Regions from separate parts of the Novimethylophilus sp. genome, predicted to be linked through region 2. Evidence: riboswitches for the same ligand, from Rfam matches in the RefSeq annotation. Region 2 holds a riboswitch; the other holds the start of a gene.

Region 1 (10,608 bases), on a different contig from region 2:
AAAAGCTGGCGGCGTGGCGCAGTATCAGGCCAGTTTCTTCTTGAGAATCTCGTTGACCTGGGCCGGGTTCGCCTTGCCCTTGCTGGCTTTCATCACCTGGCCCACCAGACCGTTGAACGCCTTTTCCTTGCCGGCCTTGTACTCGGCCACCATGGCGGCACTGGCCGCCAGCACCTGGTCGACGATGCTCTCGATGGCGCCGGAATCGGAAATCTGCTTCAAGCCTTTTTGCTCGATGATGCTATCGGTGTCGCCTTCACCCGCCCAGATCGCGTCGAACACTTCCTTGGCAATTTTGCCGGAGATGGTGCCGTCCTGAATGCGCTTGAGCAGCCCGGCCAGTTGATTCGGCGTTAGCGGCGAAGCGGCGATGTCCTCGCCTTCTTCGTTCAGTTTGGCGGCTAGCGTGCCCATCACCCAGTTGGCCACCAGCTTGGCCTCGCCACCGAATGCAGCGGTTGCGGCAACGAAATAATCGGCCATTGCGCGCGAAGCGGTAATCGTGCCGGCGTCATAGGCGGAGAGGCCGTATTCCTGCTCGAAGCGCGCCTTCATTGCTTCCGGTAGTTCCGGCATGGTGCGCTTTACTTCCGCGATGTAATCTTCCGTCACCTCCAGCGGCAGCAGGTCGGGATCCGGAAAGTAGCGGTAGTCGTTGGCTTCTTCCTTGCTGCGCATGGCGCGGGTTTCGCCGGTGTCGGGGTCGAACAGCACGGTGGCCTGCTGGATCGTGCCGCCGTCTTCCAGCGTTTCGATCTGCCAGCGCGTTTCGTATTCAATGGCCTGCTGCAGAAAACGGAAGGAGTTGAGATTCTTGATTTCGCGCCGTGTGCCCAATTTGTCCGAGCCCTTGGGACGCACCGAGACGTTGGCGTCGCAGCGGAACGAGCCCTCCTGCATGTTGCCGTCGCAAATACCTATCCATTGCACCAGTTCGTGCAGTTTCCTGGCATAGGCCACGGCCTCGGCAGCGGAGCGCATATCGGGCTCGGTGACGATTTCCAGGAGCGGCGTGCCGGCGCGATTGAGGTCGATGCCGGTCATGCCGTGGAAATCCTCGTGCAGGGATTTTCCGGCATCTTCTTCCAGATGGGCGCGGGTGATGCGGATAGTTTTTTCGGCATCGCCGACCTGTATGGTCAGCGAGCCCTTACCCACAACCGGCAGCTCGTATTGGCTGATCTGGTAGCCCTTGGGCAGGTCGGGGTAGAAGTAGTTCTTGCGGGCGAACACCGAGCGCGGCGCGATTTCGGCATTGATCGCCAGCCCGAACTTGACGGCGCAGCGCACCGCTTCCTTGTTCAGCACCGGCAGCACTCCGGGCAGTGCGATGCTCACCACGCAGGCTTGGGTATTGGGGGCTGCGCCGAATGCGGTGGAGGCGCCGGAAAAAATCTTGGTATTGGTTTGAAGCTGGGTATGCGTTTCCAGCCCGATGACGACTTCCCACTGCATGTTTTGATTAACCTAATGAGCTATCGGCTCAGCGTAAGTAAGATAAAAATGGAAATTCCCCGCTGGTGCCGTCCGTACCCGTATCCTGAACGCTAGGCGTCAGGGGGTCGCGACCGGAGCACTTCAGGCACGCCCGCTGGGGGCACGCACAACAGCGCTCGAAGTGGCCACAACCGATTGCTTAATATTGGTTCAAGGAATCTGGGCCGTAACGAACACCGCAGGGAAAACTTTGGCGGAATTATTCTCGCCGAAACCTTTAAAACAGCTTTTCCTGATCCAGCAACGCCTGATCAAGCTGTTCCTGCATGGCACCGATTCTACGCTTGAAGTCACCGATGTCAAATCCGCCGCTGCGGGTGGTGAGAAGTTCATGGGCGATATTGAGGGCTGCCATGATGGCGATGCGCTCGACGCCGATCACTTTTCCGGAATCGCGGATCTCGCGCATCTTGCGGTCGAGATACGACACCGAAGCCAGCAGCTCTTCCTGCTCGTCCTCCGGGCACGCCACGCGGAATTCGCGCCCCATGATGGAAACATCCAGGCCTTTGACTTCACTCATAGCGACCCTTCAGGCAATTGCTCGATAATGTTTTGCAATCGATTCTGGGCTTGTGCCATATTGTCCTTCAGCAAACGGGTATCGCTTTGCGCCTGGGCAAGCTCCTGGCGAAGTTGATGATTCTCGCTCTTGAGATGCTGGCAAAGGGCGATAAACTGCGCCAGTTTGCTTTCCAGAGCTTTCAAATCGGTTTCCATGGCGCAACTATAAGTGGGAAAAGCCAGTCAGGTCAACCGTTAACGATAATTTTTGAAAGTATTACAGTACGTTACTGAGGAAGTTTAATTTGCTCTTCAGCCCTGCCTAACTTACAATTCGGTCACGTTGTCAGGTGTCTTAATCTTCGTTCAGAAGAAAAAGATGAAACGGGAAACAGGTTGAATGCCTGTGCTGCCCCCGCAACGGTAAGTGAGTGCGGATTCATCACATGCCACTGGGCTGAAAAAGCTTGGGAAGGCGATGAATCAAAACTCGCGAGCCCGGAGACCGGCCTGCCGACCACGTTGGAAATACCGCGGGGTGACGGTGTTCAGGCCGGGAAGGTGCATGTCAGCCATTTCCTCCCTTGATCCCTTTCCCTTTGGTGTTTCCGTTTTTGATTTGGCATGCGGGGTCGCATGCCCAAAGGGAGTTCCCATGAAAAAAACTACTTTGGTAAGCCTGATCGGCTTGCTGGCATCTTTTCCGCTTTACGCTCACGAAACCATCTATTCCGATGACGTTGTCGTCACCGCCAGTCGCGTTCCGCAATCACGCGAGAGCGTGGTGGCGGATGTTTCGGTGATCGAGCGCGAAGAAATAGAACATGCGGGCCAATCGACGCTGGTCGAGTTGCTGAGCACCATGCCTGGCGTCGAAATCGAATCCAATGGTGGACCGGGCGCCACTGCCAATGTGCATTTGCGCGGCACCAGTTCACAAGCAGTAGTGGTACTGATTGACGGCATGCGCTTAGGATCTGCCACTCTTGGCACCACTGCTTTCAACCAGATTTCTCCGGAACAGATCGAGCGCATCGAAATCGTGCGCGGCGCGGTTTCTAGCCTGTATGGCTCGGATGCCGTGGGTGGCGTGATCCAGATTTTTACCCGGCAAGGGGCAGGCAAGCCGCACCTCAGCGCCTATGCCGGGTATGGCAGTTACAACACGCGAGAAGGAGCGGCCAGTCTGAGCGGGGCCGCTGACAATACCCGCTTCGCACTCAATGTGAGTTCGCTGGCCACGGACGGGATTTCCTCGCTGCGGACCAAAATCGGACGCGATGCGGACGACGATGGTTACCGCAACCTGACGGTTTCCGGCCACCTGACGCAAACATTGGCGCTAGGGCATGAAATCGGACTGCAATTTTTCCGCAGCGACGGCCACAGCGATTTCGACGACAACAATTTCACCGCTTTCCAGGACATGAAGCAGCACAGTTTTGCCGTCACCAGCAAAAATCAGTTTATGGCCGGCTGGTTGAGTCAGCTCAAGCTGGGCGAAAGCATGGATGATCTGGTGAGCGTGGGTAGTTTCGGCACCTCCGCTCTGCGTACCTACCAGCGCCAGTATTCATGGCAGAACGATCTGTCCTTGCCGCTGGGCGTGCTGGCTTTGGCTTATGACCGCCTCGAAGATCATGTGGTCGGCAATACCGCATTTTCCAAGAACCGCCGCCGCAACAACGGTTGGCTAGCGAGCTATTTGCTGGAACAAGGGCCGCACGCGTTCCATGCCGGCATCCGCCGCGATGATAACTCGCAGTTCGGCCGGCACGACACCGGCAATATTGGTTATGGATACAAGTTCAACCAGTTCTGGCGCGTGACGGGTAACTACGGCACAGCTTTCCGCGCGCCGACCTTCAACGACCTGTACTGGCCGTTTCAGGATTTCGGCTTCGGCTTTTCCTATCGGGGCAACCCCAATCTCAAGCCGGAAACCTCGCGCAACAAGGAAATCTCGGTGGTGTTCGATCAGGGCCATCACCGCGTTTCGGCTACCGCTTATCGCAACGAAATCAGCAATCTGCTGGTGTGCTGCCAGGGGTTGCCTGCGGATTTCCCCACCAATGTCGGATCGGCCACCATCCAGGGCTTGACCATAGCTTACGAGGGCTGGTTTGATAGTTATCACCTGCGGGCCAATGTCGACTTTCAGGATCCGAAAGACGATGATACCGGCAAGCAACTGGTGCGCCGGGCACGCCAGCACGCAGCCCTTTGGCTGGGCAAGACCATGGGCCAGGCGGAGGTGGCCGGTGAAGTGGTTGCCAGCGGCAAGCGTTACAACGATGCCGCCAATGCTTTCAAGCTCGACGGATATGCGCTGGTCAATCTCACCGCCGCCTATAAGCTGGGAGACGACTGGTCGATCAATGCCAGACTCAACAACCTGTTCGACCGCAAATACGCACTCGCCACCACCGCCAACAGCTTCGCCCCGAACGCGCCGGATTTCAACACGCCGGGAACCAACCTGTTCGTCGGCCTGCGTTACGCGCCAAAATGATATGATTCATCAATGAACCTTCCCGCCCGGTCAGGGCGGGTTCAATCAAAGGAGAGAGCCCCCATGTTTTACCAAGCCAGAAAACCGCTAGCCATTGCCGCAATACTGCTGATCCTGATGGTGCTCACGCGCGGCAGCCACGTCGACACCGGTTCCAGTCTGCCGGATGCGACATTGGCTTGCATGCTGCTGGGCGGTATTTTCCTGCGGCGGGGCGCCTGGTTTGCGCTGATGATGATGACCGCGGTGGCGGTCGATGCCTATGCCATTGGGGTGGACGGTGTGTCCAGCTATTGCCTGTCGCCCGCTTACTGGGCATTGCTGCCGACCTATGCGACCTTGTGGATGGGTGGACGCTGGCTGGCGAAACGTGCCAATGCCTTTGCGCCGCTGGCATATGCCGGCGTGGCATTCCTGACTACCACGATGGCGTTCCTGATTTCGACCGATAGCTTCTACCTGTTCTCCGGCCGCTACCCGCAAGCTTCGCTGTGGGAAGTCATGCAGCACGGCTGGGAATACTATCCGGCTTATCTTGGCTATACCCTGATGTACCTGGCCGTGGCCTGGGCGGCGCAACATGCGCTGATGCTGATCGCCGGCCAGTATCAAGCGCGCAACGCTTGAGCGGCACCGATCTCAACCGGCGCCATGCTGCCCGCATGGCACGCAAAAAAGCGCTGATCGACAGCAAGATCGAAGCTGCCAATATCGAGCGTGGCCTGTTGCTGGTGAATACCGGCAACGGCAAGGGCAAATCCACCGCCGCCTTCGGGTTGCTGGCCCGTGCGCTGGGGCATGGCATGAAAACCGCCGTGGTGCAGTTCGTCAAAGGCCGCTCCGATACCGGTGAGGAAGCCTTCTTCAAGCAAAACCCCAGCGTCGATTGGCACGTGATGGGCGAAGGTTTTACCTGGGAAACGCAAAACCGCGAGCGCGACATTGCCGCGGCGCAGCAAGGCTGGGAAGTTGCCAGGACGCACTTGCAAGACACGGCGATTGGTCTGGTCGTACTGGACGAACTGAATATCGTCCTGAAATCCAAATACCTGGACCTCGATACCGTGCTGGACGATTTGGTGGCGCGACCGTCCATGCAGCACGTGGTGGTCACCGGGCGGGCGGCGCCGGCGGAGCTGGTTGCGCTGGCGGATACCGTCACCGACATGACGCCTATCAAGCATGCGTTTGAAGCGGGGGTGCAGGCGATGCCCGGAGTGGAATGGTAAAGCTATGAGAGAACTCATTCTCGGAGGCGCCCGCTCCGGCAAAAGCGCTTATGCCGAAAGGCTGGCGATATGCACAGGCCTGCCTGTTACCTATATCGCCACCGCTCAGGTGTGGGATGATGAAATGGCCGCGCGGGTACGGCATCATCAGGAACGCCGCCCGGACCACTGGCGCATTGTCGAGGAGCCCTTTCACCTGGCCGATACTCTCAAAGCACATGCCAAGTCCGGCCAATGCGTGGTCGTCGATTGCCTCACGCTGTGGCTGGCGCAATGGATATGCCCGGACTGCAAATCGCCGCAGGAAGGAAGCTGGACGGCGGAGCGGGCTTTGCTGCTGGAACTGTTGCCGACCTTTGCCGGGAAAATTGTCCTGGTGAGCAATGAAGTCGGCATGGGCATCGTGCCGCTGGGGGAAATCAACCGCCGCTTCCAGGATGAGCAGGGCCGGTTGAATCAGGCCGTGGCTGCTGCGTGCGAGCATGTGACCTTTATCGCTGCAGGCTTGCCGCTACAGCTCAAAGGCTAAGCAACTGCAGAATGCGGGGCATGTCGAGGTGCGTTTCCACTGCCTGCGCCAGACGATCCAGTTCATCCAGTCTATGCTGCCGGTAATCCGTGCTTTCGGCCTCGGCCAATCCTGCCCAGCGCAACAAGCCCCGGCAGGCTTCGGGGTGGTCGAACAAGCCGTGCAGATAGGTGCCGATAATCTGCTCATCTTCAGACACTGCGCCGTCGCAGCCATGCTCCAAATGTACCAGAGGCCGTTCCAGCGCCGGACCTTCGCTCACGCCCAGATGAATCTCGTAGCCTTCCACCGTTTCCCCGCCGGGCTGCAACATGCCCTGCACGCGCCGCAGCTGTTTTTCCGGCATCAAGGTGGTTTGCATGTCCAGCCAGCCCAGCCCGGCTGTCGTGCCGGGCGAATTTTCCAGCCCTTGCGGATCGTGCAGTTGCACGCCCAGCATCTGGAAGCCACCGCAAATCCCCAGCAGTTTTCCGCCATAGCGCAAATGGCGCTGAATGGCGATATCCCAGCCCTGTTCGCGCAGGAAGGCCAGATCGGCCTGTACATTTTTACTGCCGGGCAGGATGATGAGATCGGCCTCCGACATGGCTGCGCCGGGACCGACAAAGCGCAGGCCCACCTGCGGATGCAGGCGCAGCGCATCGAAATCGGTATGGTTGCTGATGCGCGGCCATACCGGCACGGCAATTTTCAGCGCGGCCTGCGGCTTGGCGAGATTGGGCCCGGCAGCGATGGCGTCTTCGGCTTCAAGATGCAAGCCATGCAGGTACGGCAGCACGCCCAGCACCGGCTTGCCGGTATAGGCTTCCAGCCAGTCGAGGCCGGGCTGCAGCAAAGCGATGTCGCCGCGAAAGCGGTTGATGACGAAACCCTTGATCCGCGCCTGTTCCGACTCGGACAGCAACGCCAAGGTGCCCACCAAGTGCGCGAATACGCCGCCGCGGTCGATGTCCGCGACGAGGATGACCGGACAGTCGGCCACTTCGGCAAAGCCCATGTTGGCGATGTCGCCCTCGCGCAGGTTGATTTCGGCCGGGCTGCCCGCACCTTCCACCAGCAGGCAATCGTATCGCGCCGTCAGCCGCTGCCAGGAATCTATTACCGCCCGCATCGCCAGCGGTTTGTAGTCGAGGTAAGCGCCCGCTTCCAGATTGCAGGCAACGCGGCCTTGCAGGATAATCTGTGCGCCGGTGTCGCTGCTGGGCTTCAGCAGTACCGGGTTCATGTCGGAATGCGGCTCGAGGCCGCAAGCCATCGCCTGTACCGCCTGCGCCCGGCCGATTTCGCCGCCATCGGCGGTGACCGCGGAATTCAGCGCCATGTTCTGCGGCTTGAACGGCGCCACCCGCACGCCGCGCCGGTACAGCGCCCGGCACAGGCCCGCTACCAGCGTACTTTTGCCGGCATCGGAGGTGGTGCCTTGCACCATCAGGCTCGCGTATGTCATTGAGCAATTATCCCACAGCCCCGCTGGTCCTGTTTGCCGCCGTCATGCTGGATTTCTGGCTGGGCGAGCCGCGCCGTTTTCATCCACTGGTTGGCTTCGGCAATATCGTCAACCGCATGGAAGTCGGGCTTAACCCGCCATCCAGGCAGGCGCACCGCTTGCAACGCATCACCGGCTTGCTCGCCGTTGCCATGCTATTGCTGCCGGCAGTCCTGTTCGCCGCCTGGCTGGGAAAGCAGCCATTGCTTGGACCGGTGACGGATATGCTGTTGCTTTATTTCGCCATCGGCCATAAGAGCCTGCATGATCATGCCAACGCCGTTGCCAAAGCGCTGGCTGCGGGCGACGAGGCCGGCGCGCGCCACCGCGCCAGCATGATGGTGAGCCGCGACTCCGCCGCAATCGACCCGGTGCCCGCCGCTACCGAATCGGTACTGGAGAATGGCAACGACGGCGTATTCGGCGCCATTTTCTGGTTTCTCGTCGCCGGCGGCGCAGGCGCATTGATGTTCCGGCTGGCCAACACGCTGGACGCGATGTGGGGCTACCGCACGCCGCGCTTGCTGTATTTCGGCTGGGCGGCAGCGCGCTTCGACGATGCGTTGAACTACGTTCCGGCGCGGCTGACCGCACTGACCTATGCCTTGCTGGGCGAGACCCGTCTTGCGCTCACTTGCTGGCGGCGGCAGGCGCCGGCCTGGGACAGCCCCAACGCCGGGCCGGTGATGGCAGCGGGGGCCGGAGCGCTTGGCGTGCGCTTGGGCGGTGCGGCGCGCTATCAGGGTGAATGGCACGAACGGCCGGTGCTGGGCGCCGGACCAGCGCCGATTGCGGACGATATCGGTCGAGCCTTGCGTCTGGTTCGCCATGGCGTATGGCTGTGGCTTGCGCTGGCCTTGCTGGCAGGAGGGCTGCTGTATGCTTGAGCACGGCGGGCGGCTGATCGCCGCAGCGCAAACATACGGTATTCCGCCGGCGGACTGGCTCGATCTTTCCACCGGCATCAATCCCCAAGGCTGGCCGGTGCCCGGCTTGCCGCTGGACGTCTGGCGCCAATTGCCGGAAGACGAAGACGGCCTGCTGCCGGCCGCCGTTGCCTACTACGGCGCGGCCGGCCTGATTGCGACAGCGGGTTCGCAACAGGCGATTCAGGCTTTGCCGTATTTGCGCCCGCCGGGCCGCGTCGGTTTGCTTACCCCGACCTATGCCGAGCACGGCCGGGCGTGGCAGCGTGCCGGCCATGCCATCGTGGAACTGGATGGTGGCATGCTTACTGATGATGTCGGCAGCGATGTCGATGTCGTCGTGCTGGTCAACCCCAACAATCCCACCGGTAGGCTGTTTCCGGCCGCTACGCTGATGTCGTGGCATGTCGCTTTGGCGGCGCGCGGCGGCTGGCTGGTGGTGGACGAGGCATTCGTGGATGTCGCGCCGGAACATAGCCTGGCGGGGCAGGCCGGATTGCCGGGGCTGGTGATTCTGCGTTCGCTGGGCAAGTTCTTCGGGCTGGCCGGCATACGCGCCGGGTTTGTGCTGGCCTGGCCCGGTCTGATGCAATCGCTGCAAACCGCACTGGGCCCCTGGCCGTTGGCCAACCCCAGCCGCTGGGCCGCCCGCGAGGCATTGCAAGACCGGGCATGGCAGCAGCGGGCACGTTTCCAGCTCAAGCAAAGCTCGACGCGGTTGGCCGCGTTGTTGGGCCGGCATGGCCTGCAACCCGCGGGCGGCACCGCCCTGTTTCAGTATGTTCCCGCTGCCGGCGCGGCAAAAATACACGCACAGTTCGCCCGGCAGGGCGTACTTGTCCGGCTGTTCACCGCCCCGGCAGCGCTGCGTTTCGGCCTGCCAGGCACCGAGCCCGAATGGGTGCGGCTGGCAGCGGCACTTTCTCAACTGGAACTCAAGCCCAACTGAAATTCAAACCATGGCTATTACCTACCCTGAACGCATCGTCTGCCTTACCGAAGAAACCACCGAAACGCTGTATCTGCTGGGCGAGCAGGATCGCATCGTCGGCATCTCCGGTTTCACCGTGCGGCCGCCACAGGCACGCAAGGAAAAGCCCAAAGTCTCCGCGTTCACCAGCGCGAAGATTGATGCCATCCTCGATCTTGAGCCGGACCTGGTGCTGGGTTTTTCCAATCTGCAGGCCGACATTGCCCGCGATCTGGTCAAGGCGGGTGTCGAGGTCTATGTGTTCAACCATCGTGGCGTGGACGGCATCCTGCGCATGGTGGCGACGCTAGGTGCGCTGGTGGGCGAGCCGGAAAAAGGTCGGCAATTGGCGCAACAGCTGGCAGAGCGCGTGGGGGCGATAAAAACAGCCTCTGCCAAATTGCCGCGCAGGCCAAAAGTGTATTTCGAGGAATGGGACGAACCGATGATTTCCGCCATTCGCTGGGTGTCGGAATTAATCGCGATCGCCGGCGGCGAAGATTGTTTCGCCGAACTCGCGCAACGGCCGCTGGCCGGCGACCGCATCATTGCCGACCCGCAGGAAGTGGTGAGGCGCCAGCCGGATATCATCGTCGGTTCCTGGTGCGGCAAGAAATTCCAGCCCCGGCAGGTTGCGGCAAGACCGGGCTGGGAGGCTATCCCGGCGGTGAAAAACGGGCAGGTGTTCGAGGTGAAGTCGCCGCTGATACTGCAGCCCGGCCCGGCGGCGCTGACGGATGGCCTGGATACGCTGGTTAAAATTATCCGCGAGTGGTGGTAAGTTACTTTTCTTCCACGCCGCTCCAGCCGTTCTCCGACACCATCGCCTGCAATGGCTTGCGCTGCGCCCAGCCTTCCTGTTCCAGCATCGGGCGCGGATAAAAAGCTTCCACGTGGCCGATGCAGAGCACGGCGCATGGCTTGGCATCGGGCGGCATATGCAGCAATGCGGCCA
Region 2 (10,608 bases):
GATCTGCTGTGCGGACTCTTCGCCGCTCACATACAGCACCTTGTGCCGGCTGCCCAGATGACAGAGCGCCTGCAACAGCAAAGTGGATTTGCCGATGCCGGGATCGCCGCCGATCAGCACCACCCCGCCGCGCACCAGACCACCGCCTAGCACGCGGTCGAATTCGGCGATGCCGGTCGGCTGGCGCGGCACCTCGGCGGCCTCGACGTCGGCCAGGCTTTGCACGCCGCTGGTTTTCGACAGCGAGGCATAGCGGTTGTTAGCGGCGGGCGCTTCGGCGATGGTTTCCACCATCGTGTTCCACGCCATGCAATGCGGGCACTGGCCCTGCCACTTGGGACTCTGGCCGCCGCATTCGGTGCAGGTGTAGATGGTTTTTGCCTTGGCCATCAGTCCTCCGCCACCGGCACGCGCGGCGCGACCGCGCACAGCAATTCATAGCCCACCGTACCGGCGGCAAGCGCGACGTCATCCACCGGAATATTCTCACCCCACAACTCGACCGGGCTGCCGATATCGGCTTCGGGGATGTCCGTAATATCCACGTACAGCATATCCATCGACACGCGGCCCACGGTACGGGTACGCTTGCCGGCCACCAGGATAGGCGTACCGTTCGGCGCATGGCGTGGATAACCGTCGGCATAGCCGCATGCAACCACGCCGACCCGCGCCGGCTTATCCGCGACGAACAGCCTGCCATAGCCGACGGCGTCGCTGGGGCTCAGATTCTGCACGGCGATGATCTGGCTGGAGAGCGTCATCGCGGGCTTGAGACCGATCCCGGCGGCGCCCTGGTCGGCAAACGGCGTTGCGCCGTAGAGCATGATGCCGGGACGCACCCATTCGGTATGGGTTTGCGGGTAGCGCAGCAACGCGGCGGAATTGGCTAGCGATTTCGGCAGGCGCATTTCCTGCGTCAGCGAATTGAAACGCGATAATTGCTCGTCAATCCCGTAGACATCGTCCGCAGTGGCGAAATGCGTCATCAGCGCCATCTCGCACACCGCCTTGCTGGCCTTGAGCCTGTCGTACACCGCCCAGAAGCGCGCCAGCGGCAGGCCGAGGCGGTGCATGCCGGTATTGAGCTTGATGAATACGCTTACGGGTCTGGCGATTGGGGCAGCTTCCAGCATGTGCAATTGCTCTTCGCAATGCACCACCAGAGATAGACCATGCGCCGCTGCGACGGGCAGCTCGTCCGCGCTGAACAGGCCTTCGAGCAGCAAAATGGTCTGTTTGAACCCGGCCTCGCGCAGGGCGACGCCCTCTTCGACGCGCAGCACGGCGAAGCCTTCCGCATCCGCCAATGCCCGCGCCACGCGCAGCATGCCGTGACCGTAGCCGTCGGCCTTGATAACGGCCATGATCTTGGAATTTGGGGCTTGGGACTTGGCCAGCGCCAGATTATGGCGCAAGGCATCCGTGTGTATGGTCGCGCGGATCGGACGCATCAATATTGTTCGGATATATAGTTTTCGAAGCGCGTATTCTCACCCTTGAACGTGAGGCGCACGGTGCCGATCGGGCCGTTACGCTGCTTGGCGATGATGACTTCGGCGGAACCCTTGAACTGGGTATCCTTGTTGTACACTTCGTCGCGGTACAGAAACAGGATCACGTCGGCGTCCTGCTCGATGGCGCCGGATTCGCGCAAGTCGGACATCACCGGGCGCTTGTCGGTGCGGTCCTCGATCTTGCGGTTCACCTGCGACAGTGCGATTACCGGCACGTCCAGCTCCTTGGCCAGCGACTTCAACGAACGGGAAATTTCGGAAACTTCGGTGGCTCGGTTCTCGGTATGGCGCACCGACGTCATCAACTGCAAATAGTCGATGACGATCAGCCCCAGGCGCTTGCCCTCGACCGCCTCGCACTGGCGTTTCAGGCGTCGCGCGCGGGCGCGCAGTTCCATCGCGTTGATGCCGCCGGTTTCGTCGATATGGATGGGCGCGTCGTTGAGCTTGCCCAGCGCGTAGGTCAGGCGCTCCCAGTCGTCGTCCTCCAGCTGGCCGGTACGCATCTTGTGCTGGTCGATACGGCCTACCGAGCCGATCAAACGCATCGCCAGCTGGGTGCTGGGCATTTCCAGGCTGAACACCGCCACCGCCCGGTCGGCATTGAGCGCGACATGCTCGGCGATGTTCAGTGCGAACGCGGTTTTACCCATGGATGGGCGGCCGGCGATGATGATGAGCTCACCGCCCTGCATGCCCGAAGTCATGCCGTCCAGGTCGGTGTAGCCGGTGGGAATGCCGGTAACGCCGGTCGGGTCGTCCAGCGTCGACAGCTGGTCCAGCCGTTCCACCACCAGTGGCAGCACCGACTTGATGTCGATGAAGCCTTGCGAAGCACGCGCGCCGTGCTCCTTGATCTCGAATATCCTGGCTTCCGCCTCGTCCAGCAAGGTCGCGGCATCCCGCCCCTGCGGGTTGAAGGCGCTTTCGGAAATGTTCGAGCCGACCTCCACCAGCCGGCGCATCACCGCCCGCTCGCGCACGATCTCGGCATAGCGGTGGATATTGGCAGCGCTGGGGATGTTCTGCGCCAGCGCGCCGAGGTAAGCGATGCCGCCGATGCCGGCCAGCTGCCCGCTGCCCTCCAGCGATTCCGCCACCGTCACCATATCGGCCGGTTTGGCGTGCTCGATCAGGCGGGTAATGTGCTGGTAGATCAGCCGGTGGTCGTGACGATAAAAATCCTCGGTGCCGATGAGGTCGGCAATACGATCCCACGCATCGTTTTCAAGCAGCAGACCGCCCAGCACCGACTGTTCGGCTTCAACGGAATGGGGAGGGAGTTTGAGAAATTCCAGGGTGTCGTCGGCCATGTGCCAATTATAATTGTCGATGCGTGTCCTCGGGGAAAAATGAGCATAAACTGCAAAATGTGGTCGAACCTCATTCTTGTCCTATACGAATAGCGCATGACCATCTACTTGTCGATCGGATTATTCGCAAGCCTGGCCGGCTTTGCGCTGGGAGTTGCCCATGCGCGACGGAAGGAACGCAGCCTGCGCCAATCGCAGATGGCCACATGGCAGCAAAGTTTCGAAAAACGCTACTACAATATCCTGAACCATGCTTCCATCGGCATGGCCAACGTCGCCCTTGATAACCGGTTTATTGAAGTCAATCATGCATTTTGCGAATTGCTTGGTTATGCAAAAGAAGATCTCGAAAAACTGACGTTGCAGCAAATCACCCACCCGGACGATCTGGCCGTCAATCTGTTCAACGTGGAGCGCCTCCTGAACGAAGAAATCGGTTCCTACCAGCTTGAAAACCGCTATTTGTGCAAAGACGGCAATGTCGTATGGGTATTGCAGACGGGATCTGTGTTGCGCGATAACCAGAATCGGGCTTTGAATTTCATAGTCCAGGTACAGGATATTACCGAACACAAGCATGCAGAGCAGGCGTTGCGCGAGGACGAATACATCCTGCGCAGGATGCTGGACAATGTGCCGGCCCGAATTTCCTACTGGAACAGCGAGCTGCGCAACGAATTCGCCAATATCGGCTATGAAGAATGGTTTGGCTTCACGCCCGAACAAATGCACGGGCGCCATATGCGCGAAATCATAGGCGAAAAACGCTATGCGATGAACGAACACCATCTGCAAGGTGTTCTGCGAGGCGAGCCGCAGCTGTTCGAGCGCGCTGTCAAGAATATGAAAGGCATCGATCGCTATACCCAGATTTCCTACAACCCCGACATTTCGGGCGGCAAGGTGAAAGGATTTTTCGTACTGGTCACGGATATCACCCAACGCCGGCAGGCAGAAATGGCTCTCAGGGCGAGCGAGAGGCGTTTCCGCAAAGTGCTGGAAAGTGCACCGATCGGCATGGCGCTGCTATCGCTGGACAACCATTTCACGCAAGTCAATCGGGCATTCTGCAGGATTTCCGGCTACGGCTGGGAAGAGTTGCTCAATCTTACCGTCGAAGACATCACCCACCCGGATGACACCCGGAGCTACCAATCCATAGCCCAGCATTTAAAAACCGGCGGGATCGACACCTATGAAATCGAAAAACGCTACATTCAGAAAGACGGGCAAATCGTTTGGGTGCTGTTGACCGCTTCCCTGCTACGCGACGATGAGGGCGCGCCGCAACGGATCATCAAACAGGTACAGGACATTATCCACCGCAAAAAGCTGGAGCGCGAACTCGAGCGGCAAGCCCACACCGACTATCTGACCGGGCTCGCCAATCGACGCCATTTTCTGGAACTGGCCGAACATGAAATTGCGCACGCGCGGCGTTATGGCGGAGAACTGTCGGTGGCCATGCTTGACCTCGATCATTTCAAAAACGTCAATGACACCTATGGACACCAGGTCGGGGACGTGGTCCTGAAAGAGCTCGCCAAAATTTGCCAACGGACGCTGCGCGAAGTCGATGTTATCGGCCGCCTGGGCGGAGAAGAGTTCGCCATTCTTTTTCCCGAAACCGGCGGCAACGAGGCTTACGACATCATCGAACGCCTGCGAGAGGCCATCGCCACTACCGCCGTACCCCTGGAGCATGCCCAAACGCTGCATTTCACTGCATCCATCGGCATCGCTTCTTTCGTCAGGGCAGACGCCAATATCGACATCCTGCTCAACCGGGCCGACAAAGCACTGTATGAAGCCAAGATCTCGGGGCGCAACAGGATAGTCGAAGCCGCGGCCTGAAAATGCCAAAGCCGCCATCCGGCCCGACGCATGGGCCGAACGTGTCCCGCCGATATAGGCTTGACCCCCACTCGCGGTTCAGGGAAAATCCCGCCACCGTTCGGTTCGACGAAACGGAACACGGTGCAATTCCGTGGCGGGCCCGCCGCTGTATCCGGGGACGGACGCTGCAAGGTTGGAGAAGCTGTTTTCAGGACAACTTTCAGACCAGCCACTGACGGGGATCACCCCGGCGGGAAGGCGCAGCCATCCGGCTGATCCGGTAGCCAGAAGACGTGTCGAACCGATTCGGAGCCCAGGCAAAGGCTCCGGCTGACTGCATGCTCGCGCGTGCCGTCAGCCGGAGCCTTTTTGTTTTTTCAAAACTACATCACCGAGGAGCCAGTCATGACCCAGACCATGCCAACGCAGCAACCGCCCCATACCGCCGCCAACGCCCAGCCAGCCGCCCCCACCATTGCCGTCCGCAAGAGTTGCAACCCGGACGGCATCGGCCTCTCGCACTATGTGCTGATGGACAAGAAGGCGGCCAAATGACAGCAGCAGCCCTGAGCCGGACAGCCGCAGGTCCGGCGCTGATTTCCATGGATATCGGCCACGACGCCTACGCTGCGGTCACCGACCCCAACACCGCGTTCTGGGCGCTGGTCGACAAAAACCGCGTCGATGAAGCGCTGGCCGATGGCCCACTATTCGACCGCTATCGCGAAAAAGCGGACACTTTCGCGCGCGAGCTGCACGCGCTGCGCTTCGGGCTCAAGCCCTCCGGCGTCTACCTGAACCCGACCGAGCGCTGCAACCTCAACTGCACCTACTGCTATTTGCCGGACACGCAGCGCAGCGGCGGCAGCCACATGCCGACGGAAATGCTGCTGGCTTCGCTCGGCCAGCTGCGCGACTATTTCCGCTCGGTCATGCCGGAAGGCAGGAAGCCCCGCGCCATCTTCCACGGCGCCGAGCCGCTGATGAACAAGACAGCGGTGTTCGCGGCGATTAACGAGTTTGCAGACGATTTCACCTTCGGCCTGCAGACCAACGGCACGCTGCTCGACGCTGCGGCGGTAGAATTCCTCACTGCGCGCAACGTCAGCATCGGCCTCTCGCTCGACGGCCCGGTGGCTGGCATCACCGACGCCACGCGGCGCACCTGGGGCGGCAAGAGCGTGCACGGCAAGGTACTGGCGGCGATGGACAAACTGAAGGGCTACGGCTCGTGGAGCGTGATCACCACCTGCACCACCGAGAACCTGCCGTTTCTCACGCAGATGGTCGAACTGTTCCACGCTCGCGAGGTGCCGACCTGCATGCTCAACGCCGTGCGCTGCACCCTGCCCGGCGCACGCGACGTGAAGCCGGCGGACGGCGACATGGCCCAGGCCTTCACCCAGGCGCTGGACCGCACCCATGAACTGTACCGCGAGACCGGGCGCAAGCTGCTGGTCGCCAACTTCGCCAACATCCTCATCGCCATCCTGGCCCCGACGGCACGGCGCCTGATGTGCGACATTTCGCCCTGCGGCGGCGGCCGCGCCTTCTTCGCGCTGGCCGCGGACGGCAATCTGTATCCCTGCAGCGAGTTTATCGGCCTGCCGCGTTTCAACGGCGGCAACCTACTGGCAACCGGCGGCGTCGAAGCCGCGCTGGCCTCCGCAGCTTTCCGTCCGGTGATCGAGCGCGACGTAGACAAGTTCGCGCCCTGCGCCGACTGCGCCATCCGCCACTTCTGCGGCTCGCCCTGCCCGGCCGAAGCGCACGAGATGAATGGCGGCATGGGCATGATCGGCGCCTTCTGCGAGTTCTACAAGGAACAGGTCAGCTATGCCCTGCGCCTGATCGCCGACGGCAAGGCCAACGACTACCTGTGGGATGGCTGGGACGAAGACACGGAGACAACCTTCGATCTGGGTTGTTGAGCATATCCTGAACGCTGGCCGATAAAAACAAAAAGGGCTGCATAATGCGGCCCTTTTTGCCGGATTTTGCGCCGGAATGCCTTGCTCTTAGTGCTCGCCCAGCACCGACACGGTGATATCCACCACCACGTCGTGATGCAGCGCAACGCTGACCACATGGTCGCCGATGGCCTTGATATGGCCGTTCGGCATGCGGATCTCCGCCTTGGTCACGTCATGACCTTGGGCCTTGAGCGCATCGGCGATGTCGCCGTTGGTGACGGAGCCGAACAAACGGCCGTCCACGCCGGCCTTTTGCGAGATCTGCAGCATGAACCCGGCCAGCTTCTCGCCGCGCGCCTGGGCGCTGACCAGAATTTCGGCCTGCTTCTTTTCCAGTTCGACGCGCTTGGAGGCGAATTCGGCGATGTTAGCCGTAGTAGCGCGCTTGGCCTTGCCCTGCGGGATCAGGTAATTACGGCCGTAACCGTCCTTGACCTTGACGACATCGCCCAGTTGACCGAGGTTGACGACTTTTTCCAGAAGAATAATTTGCATCGTGCGCTCCTCTTAGTGCTTGTCAGTGTAGGGCAGCAGCGCCAGGAAACGGGCGCGCTTGACCGCGGTGGAAAGCTGACGCTGGTAGCGCGCCTTGGTGCCGGTGATACGGGCCGGGATGATCTTGCCGTTTTCGGTGATGAAGTCCTTCAGCACGTCCACATCCTTGTAATCCACTTCCTTCACGGCATCGGCCGAGAAACGGCAGTAACGCTTGCGTTTGAACATATCGCGTGACATGGTAATTCGCCTTTCTTTAAATACTATTCAGTTTCGAGTTCATCGAGATGCAGCACCAGCCGGTCGTTCCTCAGGCTCTTGCGGGCGAGAAATCCGGCGACCTTGACCTTGTCGCCGATCTTCAAACCCGCCGCCTTTTTCGCCAGCTCCGCCATCGCCATCACGGGAACCTCGCATTCGGCCTGCCGCTTCATGCCCGCATCGTTCTGTATCGAAGCATGCTTGACGGTAAAGGCCAGAACCGGAATTCCCGCAGGGGTATGGCGCAGCACTTCCAGCGTAACGATCTCGCCGGAAAGCTCCAGCCGGTTGCAACTCACTTAAGCCGCGGCAGCCTCTGCAGCAGGAGCTTCTGCCGGCTTGGTGCCTATAATGGTCTTGGCCTTTTCTTCCTTCATCATCACCGAAGGAGTGGCAACCGCTTCTTTCATGACGATGGTCAGATGGCGCAGCACGGCATCGTTGAACTTGAAACCGTGCTCGAGTTCGTCCAGGGTTTCCTGGTTGCACTCGATATTCATCAGCAGATAGTGCGCTTTGTGGATTTTCTGGATCGGATAAGCCAGCTGACGGCGGCCCCAGTCTTCAAGACGGTGGATTGCGCCGCCGCCTGCGGTGATCTGCGTGCGATAGCGCTCGATCATCGCGGGCACCTGCTCGCTCTGGTCCGGATGGACGATAAATACGATTTCGTAATGTCGCATAGAGTCTCCTTGTGGGTTGTAGCCTCCCGCATGCGATAACGGTGAAGCAAGGTTAAACAGCTAAAGTTCGGTGCGGGCTGACCTTCGGATCACGCCGAAACCGAAAGCCGCGGATTATACGCAAAAGACGTTTTCTAATCAAATGCTTTCGCACTTCCCATGCTTTTGCATAAATGGTTTAAGATGCCACAAAACATTTACCTGAGAAAATTATGGCTTCTCCTCCTGTCCTCGAAGACCCGAACCACGCCTCGCGCCGCGCCAAGACTCGAATTGGCGTAGCGGTAGTGCTGCTGGCGGTGGCGATCGGCGGGCTGGCATTGCTGAGCAGGCACAAGCCGGGAAGTCAAATCGAAGAACCGCAATCCCAAAAACAGGAAAGCGTTTCCAGCGGGGAAAGCAAACCGGCCATGCCGGCACCGGAAACACCGGTGCAAATCAATAGCGCGCAGCAGGAGCCGCCGCTTCCACCCGCACCCGAAACCCCCGCCGAACCGCCGCCCCCCCCGCCACCGGCCCCGGTCGTAAACCAGTTGCCGCCGGAGCCGCGGCGCTCGGCTTCACCCGCCACGCCGCACGCCGTAACCGCATCGCCGACAAAACCGCCGGAAAAAACCGTTGCTGCTGCAGCGGCGGCAAAACCCGCTACGGCCCCAGCCCAACCCGTTACCGCCGAAAAACCGCTCACCGGGAAGCCAGCGGCCACATCGGTCAAGGCAGAGCCAGCGCCCAAGGCATTCATGGTTCAGGTAGGCGTTTTCACCGACATGGAAAATGCCAGGCAGCTGCAGGCCAAGCTGGCGGAACACGGCATTCCGTCGCATACTGAGACCAAGCTGCAGGTTGGCCCGTTCAATACCAAGGCGGAAGCCGATGCAGCGCAGGAAAAACTCAAGGCACTGGGGATGGGTGCGGTGATTTTACCGATGAAATGATCACCAGCGTGCCAAGGGCGCCTCGTCCATCAAGGCGATCTGCTCGCGCAGTTCAAGAATGCGATCCTGCCAGTAACGCTGCGTGTTGAACCAGGGAAATGCCGCCGGAAAAGCCGGATCGTCCCAGCGCCGCGCCAGCCAGGCCGCATAATGGATCAAGCGCAGCGTACGCAGCGCCTCGATCAGGTTGAGCTCGCGCGGGTCGAATTCATGGAAACACTCATAGCCTTCCAGCAAGTCGGACAGTTGCCGCGTCATGTCGGCGCGTTCGCCCGACAGCAGCATCCACAGATCCTGCACCGCCGGTCCCATGCGGCTGTCGTCGAAATCGACGAAATGCGGGCCGCGGCTCGCTTCCTGCTCCGTCCACAGCACGTTTCCCGCATGGCAATCGCCGTGCAGACGCAGCATCCGTATTGGCCCGGCACGCTCGAAACAGCGGCGCACGCCATCCAGCGCCTGCGCCACCACGCCGCGATAAACCTGTTCCAGCTCAAGCGGAATAAACCCGTGCGACAGCAGATATTCGCTGGGCTCCTCACCGAAACTGGCGATATCGAGCAGCGGGCGCAGGGCAAACGGCTTTAATGCGCCTACCGCATGGATACGGCCGATGAAACGCCCCATCCACTCCAGCGTCTCCGGGTCATCCAGTTCCGGCGCGCGGCCACCCTGCCTGGCAAATACCGCAAAGCGGAAATCGCGATAATGATGCAGGGTATGGCCGGCTAGCCGCAATGCCGGCACCACCGGCACTTCCTGTTCGGCGAGCTGGCGCACAAAATCGTGCTCTTCCAGGATGGCGTCATCCGTCCAGCGCGCCGGCCGATAGAACTTCACCACCAGCGGCGGGCCTTCATCCATGCCCACCTGATAAACGCGATTTTCGTAACTGTTGAGCGCAAGCAGGCGGCCGTCGCCGCGCAAGCCCACGCTATCGAGGGCGTCCAGCACGAAGTCGGGAGTCAGTTCGGAAAACGGCGCGTTATTGGGTGCTGCGGAACTCAAGTCGTGCCGAATTCCACCGCGTGCCGCAAGTAAAACACCGACACTTTTTCTGCCGCGAGCAAAGCCAGCAGTTTCTGCACTTCCGCCTCGCCGGTCGCGAATTCGACGGCGACCGGCAGCTCATCCGCCAGTTCGAAAAAGTGCTCCTCGTGCATGCGGCCGTGCCTGCCGTAGCCGGCGATGGCACGGAAGGCCGATCCGCCGCTGATGCCGAGCTTGTGCGCCTCTTCCAGTATCCATTCGTACAACAGCTTGCCATGGTGCTTGGTGGTTTGCGGCATGAACAGCTTGAGATAGATGCCTTGCATGACGGTCACCCCTTGATCATGTTGATGGTGAAGATGCCCAGCATGGTCATTGCCAGCGAGCCCAGCAGATGCGCTGAAATATGCGCCGTCGCCCAGCCGTATTGGTGACGTGACAGTAGCGTCACCGCTTCGGCCGAGAACGTGGAAAACGTGGTCAGCCCGCCGAGAAAGCCGGTGGTGATGAACAGGCGCGCTTCCGCCGGCAAACTGGCGTAGTGAGTAAGGATGCCCATCGCAATCCCCATCAGATAACCGCCGACGAGGTTCGCCGCCAGCGTG

What was found. A riboswitch is a leader RNA that binds a small molecule or an ion and turns the genes downstream of it on or off. The one in region 2 is predicted to bind cobalamin.
Region 1: another riboswitch for cobalamin. It lies ahead of VGK14_RS12105 (TonB-dependent receptor domain-containing protein); the one in region 2 lies ahead of cbpA (modified peptide precursor CbpA).

What each region holds. Positions count from the first base shown of each region.
Region 1 covers NZ_DASXVH010000084.1:10,734-21,341, forward strand. Annotated here, with positions in the region: gene VGK14_RS12080 (DNA-deoxyinosine glycosylase) at 1-44, shown strand, start outside; gene gatB (Asp-tRNA(Asn)/Glu-tRNA(Gln) amidotransferase subunit GatB) at 25-1,455, opposite strand; RNA gene ssrS (6S RNA) at 1,508-1,685, opposite strand; gene VGK14_RS12095 (cell division protein ZapA) at 1,715-2,020, opposite strand; gene VGK14_RS12100 (hypothetical protein) at 2,017-2,217, opposite strand; cobalamin riboswitch at 2,333-2,529, shown strand; gene VGK14_RS12105 (TonB-dependent receptor domain-containing protein) at 2,657-4,513, shown strand; gene VGK14_RS12110 (hypothetical protein) at 4,577-5,140, shown strand; gene cobO (cob(I)yrinic acid a,c-diamide adenosyltransferase) at 5,137-5,742, shown strand; gene cobU (bifunctional adenosylcobinamide kinase/adenosylcobinamide-phosphate guanylyltransferase) at 5,747-6,271, shown strand; gene VGK14_RS12125 (cobyric acid synthase) at 6,261-7,718, opposite strand; gene cbiB (adenosylcobinamide-phosphate synthase CbiB) at 7,712-8,644, shown strand; gene cobD (threonine-phosphate decarboxylase CobD) at 8,637-9,632, shown strand; gene VGK14_RS12140 (cobalamin-binding protein) at 9,643-10,434, shown strand; gene bluB (5,6-dimethylbenzimidazole synthase) at 10,436-10,608, opposite strand, start outside.
Region 2 covers NZ_DASXVH010000089.1:12,074-22,681, reverse strand. Annotated here, with positions in the region: gene radA (DNA repair protein RadA) at 1-390, opposite strand, end outside; gene alr (alanine racemase) at 390-1,454, opposite strand; gene dnaB (replicative DNA helicase) at 1,454-2,830, opposite strand; gene VGK14_RS13210 (PAS domain S-box protein) at 2,927-4,684, shown strand; cobalamin riboswitch at 4,769-4,981, shown strand; gene cbpA (modified peptide precursor CbpA) at 5,072-5,221, shown strand; gene cbpB (peptide-modifying radical SAM enzyme CbpB) at 5,218-6,597, shown strand; gene rplI (50S ribosomal protein L9) at 6,685-7,134, opposite strand; gene rpsR (30S ribosomal protein S18) at 7,147-7,374, opposite strand; gene priB (primosomal replication protein N) at 7,398-7,694, opposite strand; gene rpsF (30S ribosomal protein S6) at 7,695-8,078, opposite strand; gene VGK14_RS13175 (SPOR domain-containing protein) at 8,291-9,013, shown strand; gene VGK14_RS13170 (serine/threonine protein kinase) at 9,014-10,021, opposite strand; gene VGK14_RS13165 (DUF190 domain-containing protein) at 10,018-10,329, opposite strand; gene crcB (fluoride efflux transporter CrcB) at 10,335-10,608, opposite strand, start outside.